Regions from separate parts of the Pseudomonas muyukensis genome, predicted to be linked through region 3. Evidence: riboswitches for the same ligand, from Rfam matches in the RefSeq annotation. Region 3 holds a riboswitch; each other region holds the start of a gene.
What was found. Region 3 has a riboswitch for cobalamin ahead of KSS95_RS17700 (TonB-dependent receptor). Riboswitches for the same ligand answer to the same signal wherever they lie in the genome.

Region 1 (3,267 bases), 620 kb from region 3:
GATATCCGCCAGGCCCTGGAACACGCCGGCTTTCCGGCCCCCGCCGTGGAGCGGCGGCTGACCCCGGCCTGGAGCACCGACTGGATCAGCACCCTGGGCCGTGAGCGCCTGCTCGCCTATGGCATCGCCCCGCCCGAGGGCGGCGCGAGCCTGCACGGCCACAGCCCCGTGGTGTGCTGCCCGCAATGCGCCAGTGGCGACACCGAGCTGCTCAGCGAGTTCGGCTCCACCGCCTGCAAGGCCCTGTACCGCTGTCGCGCGTGCCTGGAGCCGTTCGACTACTTCAAATGCCTATGAGCCGTGGAGAACACCATGAGCCAGTTTCACCGCCTGACCATCAAGCAAGTGCGTCAGGAAACACGGGACGCCGTGTCCATCGCCTTCGACGTGCCTAGCCACCTGCAGGACGATTTCCGCTTCACCCAGGGCCAGTACCTGGTCATGCGCACCCAGCTGGACAATGAGGAAGTGCGCCGCTCCTACTCGATCTGCAGCGCGGTGCAAGACGGCGAACTGCGCGTGGCGGTCAAGCGCGTGCCGGGCGGGCGCTTCTCGGCGTTCGTCAACGACGTGCTCAAGGCCGGCCAGCAACTGGAGGTGATGCCGCCCTCGGGCAGCTTCTTCGTGCCGCTGCAGCCGACCCACCAGGGCCACTACCTGGGCGTCGCCGCCGGCAGCGGCATCACCCCGATCCTGTCGCTGATCGCCACCACCCTGGCCTGCGAGCCGCACAGCCGCTTCACCCTGCTGTACGGCAACCGGGCCAGTGGCAGCGCGCTGTTCCGCGACCGCTTGGAAGACCTGAAGAACCAGTACCTGGAGCGCCTGAACCTGATCTTCGTGTTCAGCCGTGAACAACAGGATGTCGACCTGTACAACGGTCGCATCGACGCCGACAAGTGCGACCAGCTGTTCTCCCGCTGGCTGGATGTGCCCAGCCTCGACGCCGCCTTCATCTGCGGCCCCCAGGCCATGACCGAGACCGTGCGCGACAGCTTGCAGGCCAACGGCATGGACAAGGCGCGCATTCACTTCGAGCTGTTCGCCGCCGCCGATGGCACGGCCCGCCGCGAGGCACGCGAGGCCGCTCGCCAACTCGATGCCAGCAGCAGCCAGATCACCGTGATCAGCGATGGCCGGGCGCTGGCCTTCGACCTGCCGCGCAATACCGTCAGCGTGCTCGACGCCGGCAACGCCATTGGCGCCGAGCTGCCCTATTCGTGCAAGGCCGGGGTGTGCTCGACCTGCAAGTGCAAGGTGATCGAGGGCGAGGTTGAGATGGACAGCAACCATGCCCTGGAAGACTACGAAGTGGCGGCCGGCTACGTGCTGTCCTGCCAGAGTTTCCCGATCAGCGACAAGGTGGTGCTGGACTTCGACCAGCTTTGACGCCAAGGGCTTGGCTATCGATTAGGCATGCGTTGACTCCCAAGGGCAGAAATGCTCAGATGCGCCCCTGCTTTCAGGTGTCCCTGGCCGCCGCGCCAGGGATTAAACGGGAAGCCGGTGCCTCGCCCGTGCGAGAAGTCCGGCGCTGCCCCCGCAACGGTAAGCGAGCCAGGCATTCGATACACCACTGTGCCCCGCGCATGGGAAGGTGAATGCCCGATGACCCTCGCCAGCCCGGAGACCGGCCTGATTCGCCCATGGCCATTCCCGCGGAGGGCGGGTGCGCTCAGCTTGCCAGGCGCCCCTGCGCCTGCGCGGCCGTCTCGCACCGTCACCGTCGGGCTCATTCATTCCTGCGGTGTCTGTTCATGTCTTCTCCCCTGCTGCACCTGGAGCGCCTGCACTGGTCACTGTCCGCCAGCGGGCCAGACCTGCTGGCCGGCATCGACCTCAAGGTCCAATCCGGCGAGTTCGTCGGCCTGATCGGGCCCAATGGCAGCGGCAAGACCAGCCTGCTGCGCTGCGCCTACCGTTTCAGCCGGCCACGGGCTGGCCGGGTGCTGCTCGATGGCGAGGATATCTGGCTGCACCCGCCGCGCTGGCTGGCCCAGCGGGTGGCGGTGATGCTCCAGGAATTTCCCGAGGATTTCGGCCTGAGCGTGAGCGACGTCGTCGCCATGGGCCGCACCCCGCACCTGGGCTGGCTCGACGCTGACGGCGACCCGGCGCCGGTGGACCAGGCCTTGCGCCAACTGGGCCTGCAGGACCGCGCCGCGCAAGGCTTCGCCAGCCTGTCCGGTGGCGAGAAGCAACGTGTGCTGCTGGCCCGGGCCCTGGCCCAGCAGCCGCGCCTGCTGATTCTCGACGAGCCGACCAACCACCTCGACCCACGCCACCAGCTGGCCCTGCTGCAGCACCTGCGCGGCAGCGGCCTGGGCTTGCTGGCCAGCTTCCACGACCTCAACCTGGCGGCGACCTTCTGCGACCGCCTGTACCTGATCGAGCAAGGCCGGATCATCGCCCAGGGCACGCCTGCCGAGGTGTTGACCGAGCAATGCCTGGCCGAGGTGTTCGGGGTTCACGCCCTGGTCGACCGCCACCCCGTGGGCCAGCACCCACGCATTACCTGGATCCGTCACGCATGACCCGCCTGCTGCTTGCCCTGTTCGCCTGCCTGCCGCTGTGTGCCCTGGCGCAGGGCTTCCCCGTGACCGTGCGCAGTTGCGAGCGCGAGGTCAGCTTCAGCCAGCCACCGCAACGGGCGGTGAGCCACGACGTCAACTTGACCGGCATGCTGCTGGCACTGGGGCTGCGCGAGCGCATGGTCGGCTACAGCGGCATCAGTGGCTGGAAAAGCCTCGCCCCGGCAATGCGCCAGGCCCTGGGCGGCCTGCCGGAACTGGCCCCGCGCTATCCGTCGGTGGAAACCCTGCTCGCGGCCGATGCCGACTTTCTGTTCGCCGGCTGGAGCTATGGCATGCAGGTCGGTGGGCCGCTCACCCCACAGCGCCTGGCAACGTTCGGCATTCCGGTATACGAGCTGAGCGAGTCGTGCTCGCGGATCATGCCCTGGCACCCGGCAAGCCTCGACGACCTGTACACCGACCTGAACAACCTGGGGCGCATCTTCGGCGTCAGCGCGCGGGCCGACCGCCTGGTCGAGCAACTGCGCCAGCGTGTCGCGCGGGTCAGCGCTTCGCTGGCCGCGCTCCAGGATCGACCACGGGTGTTCCTCTACGACAGCGGCGAGGACCGCCCCACCACCTCCGGCAGCCTGGGCATGCCCCAGGCCCTGATCGATACGGCCGGCGGCAGCAATGTGATGGCCGACGTGCCTGCCAGCTGGACCGAAGTCAGCTGGGAAAGCGTAGTGGAGCG
Region 2 (3,267 bases), 250 kb from region 3:
TGTTCGCCGATGGCGCCGTACAGGCTGGGATCGCCGCTGTGCACCCGGGCCACGTCCAGGCCTTCGGCGTGGGCCTGGCGCATGGCTTCGACGATCTGCTCCAGGTGCAGTTCGGCGCTGTTGAGCACGGTTCGGGCGTTATGGCCCTCGAGCAGCGCAGGCGGGACCAGGGAGCCTGCGTAGATGATCACCGGGCATTGGCGAATCAGGCGCTGGCCCTTGACCGTGATCAGTTCCGGATCGCCGGGGCCGGCACCGATGAAGTAGACCGTCATGGCGGTTCCTTGCAGGTAAAGATGCGGATTATCCGCCGATGGCCAGCGCCAGGGTAGCGCCGGCAAGGACCTGCCGCGGCACGTGCAGGTTGGGTTGTGGCGAAGCGCGGGCAGCCAGGGCCAGGGCGGCGCTTTCGGCCACGCCCCAGCAGCCGGTCTGGGCGTAGGCAGTGGCCGAGCGTTGGCTGAGCATCGGCTCGAAAGCCAGCAGGTGCGCGGCGTCGAAGCACAAAAACGGCACGCCAAGGCGCTCGGCCAGGGCCAGCAAGCCCGGTTCGCGGGCCTTGGGGTCGATGCTGGCGATGGCGCGCAAGGCCGACAGGGGCAGGGCGTGGCGGGCCATGGTCTGGCGCAGCAGCACCGCCAGGGTCTCGACGGGGCAGCCGCGGCGACAACCAAAGCCCGCGTACAGCGCGGGCTGCAGGCTGAAGTCGAGCATCAGGCCGGGTTGGCGCGGCGGAACAGCCAGGCGCTGAGCAGGCCCAGGGCCAGCCAGAACGCGGCGTTGGTCAGCCAGGAGGCGATCTTGAACTGGCTGGCCAGGGCCTCTGGCGCCAGGCTGGCGTGCACCGCCGGTTGCGGCGCGCCGATCACATGGGGGCTTACCAGCAGCACGACACCCAGCACCTTGAACAACCAATGCCGGCTGAACACCAGCAAGGCCAGGCCGGCCGCGGTGGCGGCGGCGGTGCCGATCCACCAGGCCTGGCGTTGGCCCAGGTCGGCGGCGGCGGTGCCTGGCAGCTCGGCGGGCAAGCCCAGGGTGGGCGCCAGGCAGAACACGGCGAAGCCGGCCAGGCCCCAGAGCGCCCCGGTGCTGACGCGGCCCGGCTCACGCAGGCTGTACAGCGCGGCGAGGAGCAGGGCGAAGCCGACGGCTACCACCAGGTTGCCGCCGGTGGTGGCCAGCACCCGCTGCCAGCCGTCTTCCGGTGCCCAGGCCTCGGCGCTGTGCTCATGGCTGTGGCCGGCTTCGGCTGGTGCGTGTTCATGCTGCTCGGCTACCGGGGCGGCGCTCTCGAAGGTTTCCGCCTGGAGGATCAGCGGGGCGATCCAGAAACTTTGCAGCAGGGTCAGCAGCAGGGCGGCGAGCAGCCCGCTGAAGCCCGCGGTGCGGGCAATGCGCGTGATCATGCAGGGATACTCAGTGGCAGGGGAAGGCGGCGCTGTGGCGGGTGTCGTGGGCGGCGTTGTGTACCGCCTCGATGTGCGAGAAGCCGGCGAAGTACACCAGGCTCAGGCCCAGCAGGCTGGCGCCCACGGCGACCAGCAGGCGCTGGCTGAGGCTGACGGGGGTGGCGATGCTGTGCTTGGCACTGGTGATAGGCATGACGCGTTCCTCTGCTGCTTTTGTTTTGGGCAACGGGCAAGCGCGACGCCCCCAGGCACGGATGGCCCAGGGCATGCGACAGCACCCGCCCACCGCGGGGTTGTTCATCGAGCACGGCAGGCCGGTCTCCGGGCTGGCGAGGCAGGGTGCGCTCGCTTACCGTTGCGGGGGCAGCACCGGCTTTGTCCTGGCCTGTTGGAGGCCATGTGACGCACCGGTTTCCCGTTTCACCCCCGGCTGGGGGCACCTGCAGGCAATGCGCTAGCAAATCACGGGGCGTAGCCGGCGTCAATCGCGGCGGCGGTTGACCGTTGTCGGGTGGATGCGTAGCCTTGCCGCTTCGAGGTTCTCAGGCCTGGCCTGAGCTAAGACGGGAACGCGGTACAAGCCGCGGCTGCCCCCGCAACTGTAGGCACTGAAAGGTTCGGCACAGCCACTGCGCAGGCGCGCGGGAAGGCGCCGAGCCACCGGCCCCGACGCCGGATTGGTGCAAGCCAGGAGACCTGCCTCGCGACGTTTTCGACTTTCAACCGGGCGGGGTGATCCGGTGGCGAACGCGCCCGGCCAGCATGGCCGCGGCCGCCGTCCCGCATGCCCGCGCCACAGCCGCCAAGGGCAACGCGACATGAAAACACTGGCCAAGCTCCCCGTCACCATCGTCACCGGCTTTCTCGGCTCGGGCAAGACCACCTTGCTCCGCCACATGCTCGACAACGCCCAGGGCCGCCGTATCGCGGTGATCGTCAACGAATTCGGCGAACTGGGCATCGACGGCGAGATCCTCAAGCAGTGCAGCATCGGCTGCACCGAGGAAGAGGCGCTGGGCCGGGTCTTCGAACTGGCCAATGGCTGCCTGTGCTGCACCGTGCAAGAGGAGTTCTTCCCGGTGATGCGCGAGCTGGTGGCCCGTCGCGGCGACCTGGACCATATCCTGATCGAAACCAGCGGCCTGGCCCTGCCCAAGCCCCTGGTACAGGCCTTCCAGTGGCCGGAAATCCGCAACGCCTGCACGGTCGATGCGGTGATCACCGTGGTCGACAGCCCGGCGGTGGCTGCCGGCACCTTCGCCGCCTACCCCGAGCAGGTCGACGCCCAGCGCAAGCTCGACCCCAACCTGGACCATGAGTCGCCGCTGCACGAGCTGTTCGCCGACCAGTTGGCCAGCGCCGACCTGGTGGTGCTGAACAAGGCCGACCTGATCGACGCCGCCGGCCTGGCCGGGGTGCGCGCCGAGGTGGCCGAGGAACTGCCGCCGGCGGTCAAGGTGATCGAGGCCAGCAGTGGCCGCCTGCCGCTCGACGTGCTGCTGGGCGTGGGCGCCGAGTCCGAGGCGCATATCGATGGCCGTCGCACCCATCATGATTCGCACCACGACGGTGACGATCACGACGACCACGATCATGATGCCTTCGACTCGATTTCCATCGACCTGCCCGAGGCCGACGAAAGCCTGCTGCTCGATGCCCTGAGCCAACTGGTCGGTGAATTCGGCATCCTGCGCGCCAAGGGTTTCGCCGCCATCCCCGGCAAACCGATGCGCCTGCTGATCCAGGGCGTGGGCACCCGTTTCGACAAGCACTTCGACCGCGCCTGGCGCAGCGATGAAGCGCGCATCACCCGCCTGGTACTGATTGGCCAGGACCTTGACGCCGTGCAGCTGCA
Region 3 (3,267 bases):
CTTTGCTCAACCACAGGTTGGCGGTGCGGCGCGGGACGTCTTGCGGACGATTGCCGGCCCGGTCGTACACCACACCCCCGCTGCGCTGCAGGAAATCATCGTACTTGGCCCGCAGCAGTGCGGCGTTCGCCGACACCTGCCACTGGTTGCCAAGGGCCAGCTCCAGGCTGGCTTCGAGCCCGTCGGAGGTCTGCTGGCCGGCTTGCTGGCTGCCCTTGGTCACCACGTCATAGACCGGCAGCTTTTTCTTGACGATGTGGTACGCCGCCAGCGTCCACTCGCCGCGCCCCTCCCAGAAACGCTGCTTCAAGCCCAGCTCGGTCTGCTTGGCTTCGGTCAGTTCCAGGCGCTGCTCGGGGCGCAAGGTCAACAGGTCGCCGACGCCATCCTCGCTGGTGGAGTACTGGCCGTACAGCGACAGGTCGTCGCTGACGGCGAACACCAGCCCGGCACGCCAGTTGCCGCCGCGCAGGCTGCGGTCGTTGCGGGTGCCGTTGGTGAGGTCGTCGCGGTCGATATGGTTCTGGTCGCGGCGCACGCCGGTGACCAGCGACAGGCGCTCGGTCAGTTGCGTTCTGTTTTCCGCAAAAAGAGCAAAGGTACTGGTTTTGGACAGCATCTGCGGGCGTAGCGGCGAGCCACTGTGGAAACCGCCGGGGGCGGGCTGCCAAGGGTCGAGCGGGTCCTTGCTGTCGTCGTTGTAGGGTGAGTTGCTGTCGACATTGAAACGGATCTTGTTGTACTGCGCCCCGACCACGGTCTTGCTGGCCAGCCCGAACAGCGAATGGTCGAAGGTGAAGCTCTGCAGGTCGCCGATCTGCTCCTGGTTGTGCTTGATCTCAAGGAAACTGCCACGCAGGATCTGCCCGCTGGCGCCATCCCAGCTGTACTCCTCGGCATTGCGCCAGTGCCGGCGGCTCTTGATGTAGTACAGCTGGTTGCTGGCGCTGAGGTGGTCGTTGATCTGCCAGTCGCTGGTCAGCCGCGTCCACTCGTCGTGGTAGCGCTGCTGGTCGTTGCTGACGTTGTAGTTCTTCTTGCCCAGGCTGCTGCGCAGGTGGCCGTCGATCAGTGGGGTGCCGTAGTAGTTGGCCGGTTGTGCGTCGCCGCGCTCGTGGGACAGGGTGAAGCTCAGGTCGTCCGTGGCGTCGAAGCGCAGTGCGGCCGACAGCGCCAGGCTGCGTGAGTCAGTGCGGTCGACCCAACCGTTGCCGGCCTGCTGGTTCAGGGTCAGGCGATAGCTCAGGCGTTCGCTGAGGCTGCCGCCGCTGTCCAGGCCGAGCTGCTGACGGTCCCAGGAGCCGTAACCCAGGCGCAGGTGGTTGCGAATGTCACCACTGAAGGGTTTTTTCGGGATCACGTTGACCACCGCGCCGGTGGCGCCTTCGCCATGCAGCACCGAGGCCGGGCCGCGGATCACCTCGATGCGCTCGACCATCCATGGGTCGACCGGGTAGGTGAGGGTGCCGGCACCGGCGTACAGGCGCGCGCCATCGAACAGGGTCATCACCGAGCTCTGGCCTGTGAAACCGCGCGCCGACAGGCCGGTACCGCCATCGCCCGGGGTGCCGATGAAGGTGATGCCCGGCGAGCGGGTCACGGCGTCCTGCACGGTCTGGTTGTTGCGCCCCTGGATCTGCGCCGCGGTGAGGGTGCTGGTGCTGGCCGGCGTTTCCAGGGCGCTGAGGTTCAGGCGCGAGCCGGCTTGGCTCGGGGTGGCCAGGTCGACGGCCTGCGGCTCACGGTTGTCGGTGATGGCCGTGGCGGGCAGGGTCAGGGAGGCGCCGGGCTGTTCGTCGGCCAGCGCTGGCAGGGACACGGCCAGGCAGGCCGCCAGGGTGTGAAGCTTGTTGAATCGGGACATGTCGTTCCACTGCTGCAGGAATGAATGGATCCCGGTGGAGAACACGCAACGGCGAATCGCGTAGGCAGGCGCGCACGCGGATACCGGCCTGCGCCCGCCCACCGCGGGTTGCCAAGTGAAGCCTCAGGCCGGTCTCCGGGCTTGCGAGGGTCATGAAGCCTTCACCTTCCCATGCCTGTGCACAGTGGTGTGTCGAAGGTTTCGCTCGCTTACCGTTGCGGGGGCAGCGCCGGACTTGTCGTTGACAACGACGCACCGGCTTCCCGTTTCACCCTGCGCGCGGCGGCGCAGGACACCTGAAACTGGCGCGCATCTGATCATCGAACCGGCAGGGAGTCAATCGTTTGAATGAACGCAAAATCTGTGACGCCTTAGCGAGTTAGCGGTAGTTGTCGAATTTTTTTCGAACTTTCGCCAGTGGCGTTGCCTCGAACCGGTCGTTGCTCATTCATTCACGTCATGGAGACTTCTGCGCATGTTTACCCGTCACCTGCTGCGTCATTCCTGCCTGTTGGCCTTGCTCGGCGCGCCCCTGGCCGCCACTGCGGCGCCGAGCAGCGATCCGCTGTTCACCCTCGGCCTGCTGGGCGCCTACGACAAGTTCAAGTTCGAGGGCGGCAGCGAATCGGACAAGCAACACATGGGTCAGGGCGGCGTGTTCGCCACCTTCGGCAACAAGATGACCGCCGAATCCGGCTTCATCTACCAGATCGGTGCCGAGGCCAAGTACGGCAAGAAGAGCGACAACAAGCTCAAGGAGGCCCAGGCCGACCTGGACCTGGGCTGGCGCGCCGCGCTGGATGCGCGCAACTTCGTCGACCTGACCCTGGGCGGCGGCTACAGCTGGACGCGCTTCGAACCCGAGATCAACGACCTCGATACGCGGCTGACCTACAAGTCGCCATTCGCCAAGGCGGCGCTGGGCTACAACCACCAGTTCGACGCCTCGACCCTGCGCGTGGAAGTGGGGGCGCGGCGTACCATCGATGGCCGTGCGCGGCTGAAGGTCGATGACTACGGCAGCGACAGCGTCGACATGAAGGACCGCACCAACCCCTATGCCGAGGTCACCTTGCTGATGAACCAGCAGGGCGGCATGCCGGTGCAACTGGGGGCGTACTACACCCGCACCGAGTACAAGCTCGACGAGGACACCCCGGTGGCGGACAACACCAAGCTCAAGCGGGACGAGTTCGGGGTGAAGGTGGGGTTGGCGTTCTAAGCGCCTGAACGATCTCACCCCCCCTCGCAATCGGTAGGCGCCAGCCTTGCTGGCGAACCAGGCCCCGTGTGCCCCGTGTTCGCCGGCAAACCGGCGCCTATGCCTCTGGCGTGCCGCTCAGCGACCGCGCCGGCGTGATACCCGCGCCTCGATATTCTTGCGGCCTATCAGCAGCGGCGGT

Region 1: linked by a shared signal. The riboswitch ahead of KSS95_RS15205 (ABC transporter ATP-binding protein) and the one ahead of KSS95_RS17700 (TonB-dependent receptor) in region 3 are both predicted to bind cobalamin.
Region 2: linked by a shared signal. The riboswitch ahead of KSS95_RS16755 (CbtB domain-containing protein) and the one ahead of KSS95_RS17700 (TonB-dependent receptor) in region 3 are both predicted to bind cobalamin.

Annotation. Positions count from the first base shown of each region.
Region 1 is NZ_CP077073.1:3,397,700-3,400,966, reverse strand. It holds gene paaD (1,2-phenylacetyl-CoA epoxidase subunit PaaD) at 1-297, shown strand, start outside; gene paaE (1,2-phenylacetyl-CoA epoxidase subunit PaaE) at 313-1,389, shown strand; cobalamin riboswitch at 1,461-1,641, shown strand; gene KSS95_RS15205 (ABC transporter ATP-binding protein) at 1,758-2,534, shown strand; gene KSS95_RS15200 (ABC transporter substrate-binding protein) at 2,531-3,267, shown strand, end outside.
Region 2 is NZ_CP077073.1:3,776,667-3,779,933, reverse strand. It holds gene cobM (precorrin-4 C(11)-methyltransferase) at 1-275, opposite strand, end outside; gene KSS95_RS16765 (cobalamin biosynthesis protein) at 304-714, opposite strand; gene KSS95_RS16760 (CbtA family protein) at 714-1,409, opposite strand; gene KSS95_RS16755 (CbtB domain-containing protein) at 1,420-1,605, opposite strand; cobalamin riboswitch at 1,708-1,870, opposite strand; cobalamin riboswitch at 1,932-2,130, shown strand; gene cobW (cobalamin biosynthesis protein CobW) at 2,231-3,267, shown strand, end outside.
Region 3 is NZ_CP077073.1:4,021,785-4,025,051, reverse strand. It holds gene KSS95_RS17700 (TonB-dependent receptor) at 1-1,864, opposite strand, end outside; cobalamin riboswitch at 1,974-2,179, opposite strand; gene KSS95_RS17695 (outer membrane beta-barrel protein) at 2,340-3,086, shown strand; gene KSS95_RS17690 (GNAT family N-acetyltransferase) at 3,204-3,267, opposite strand, start outside.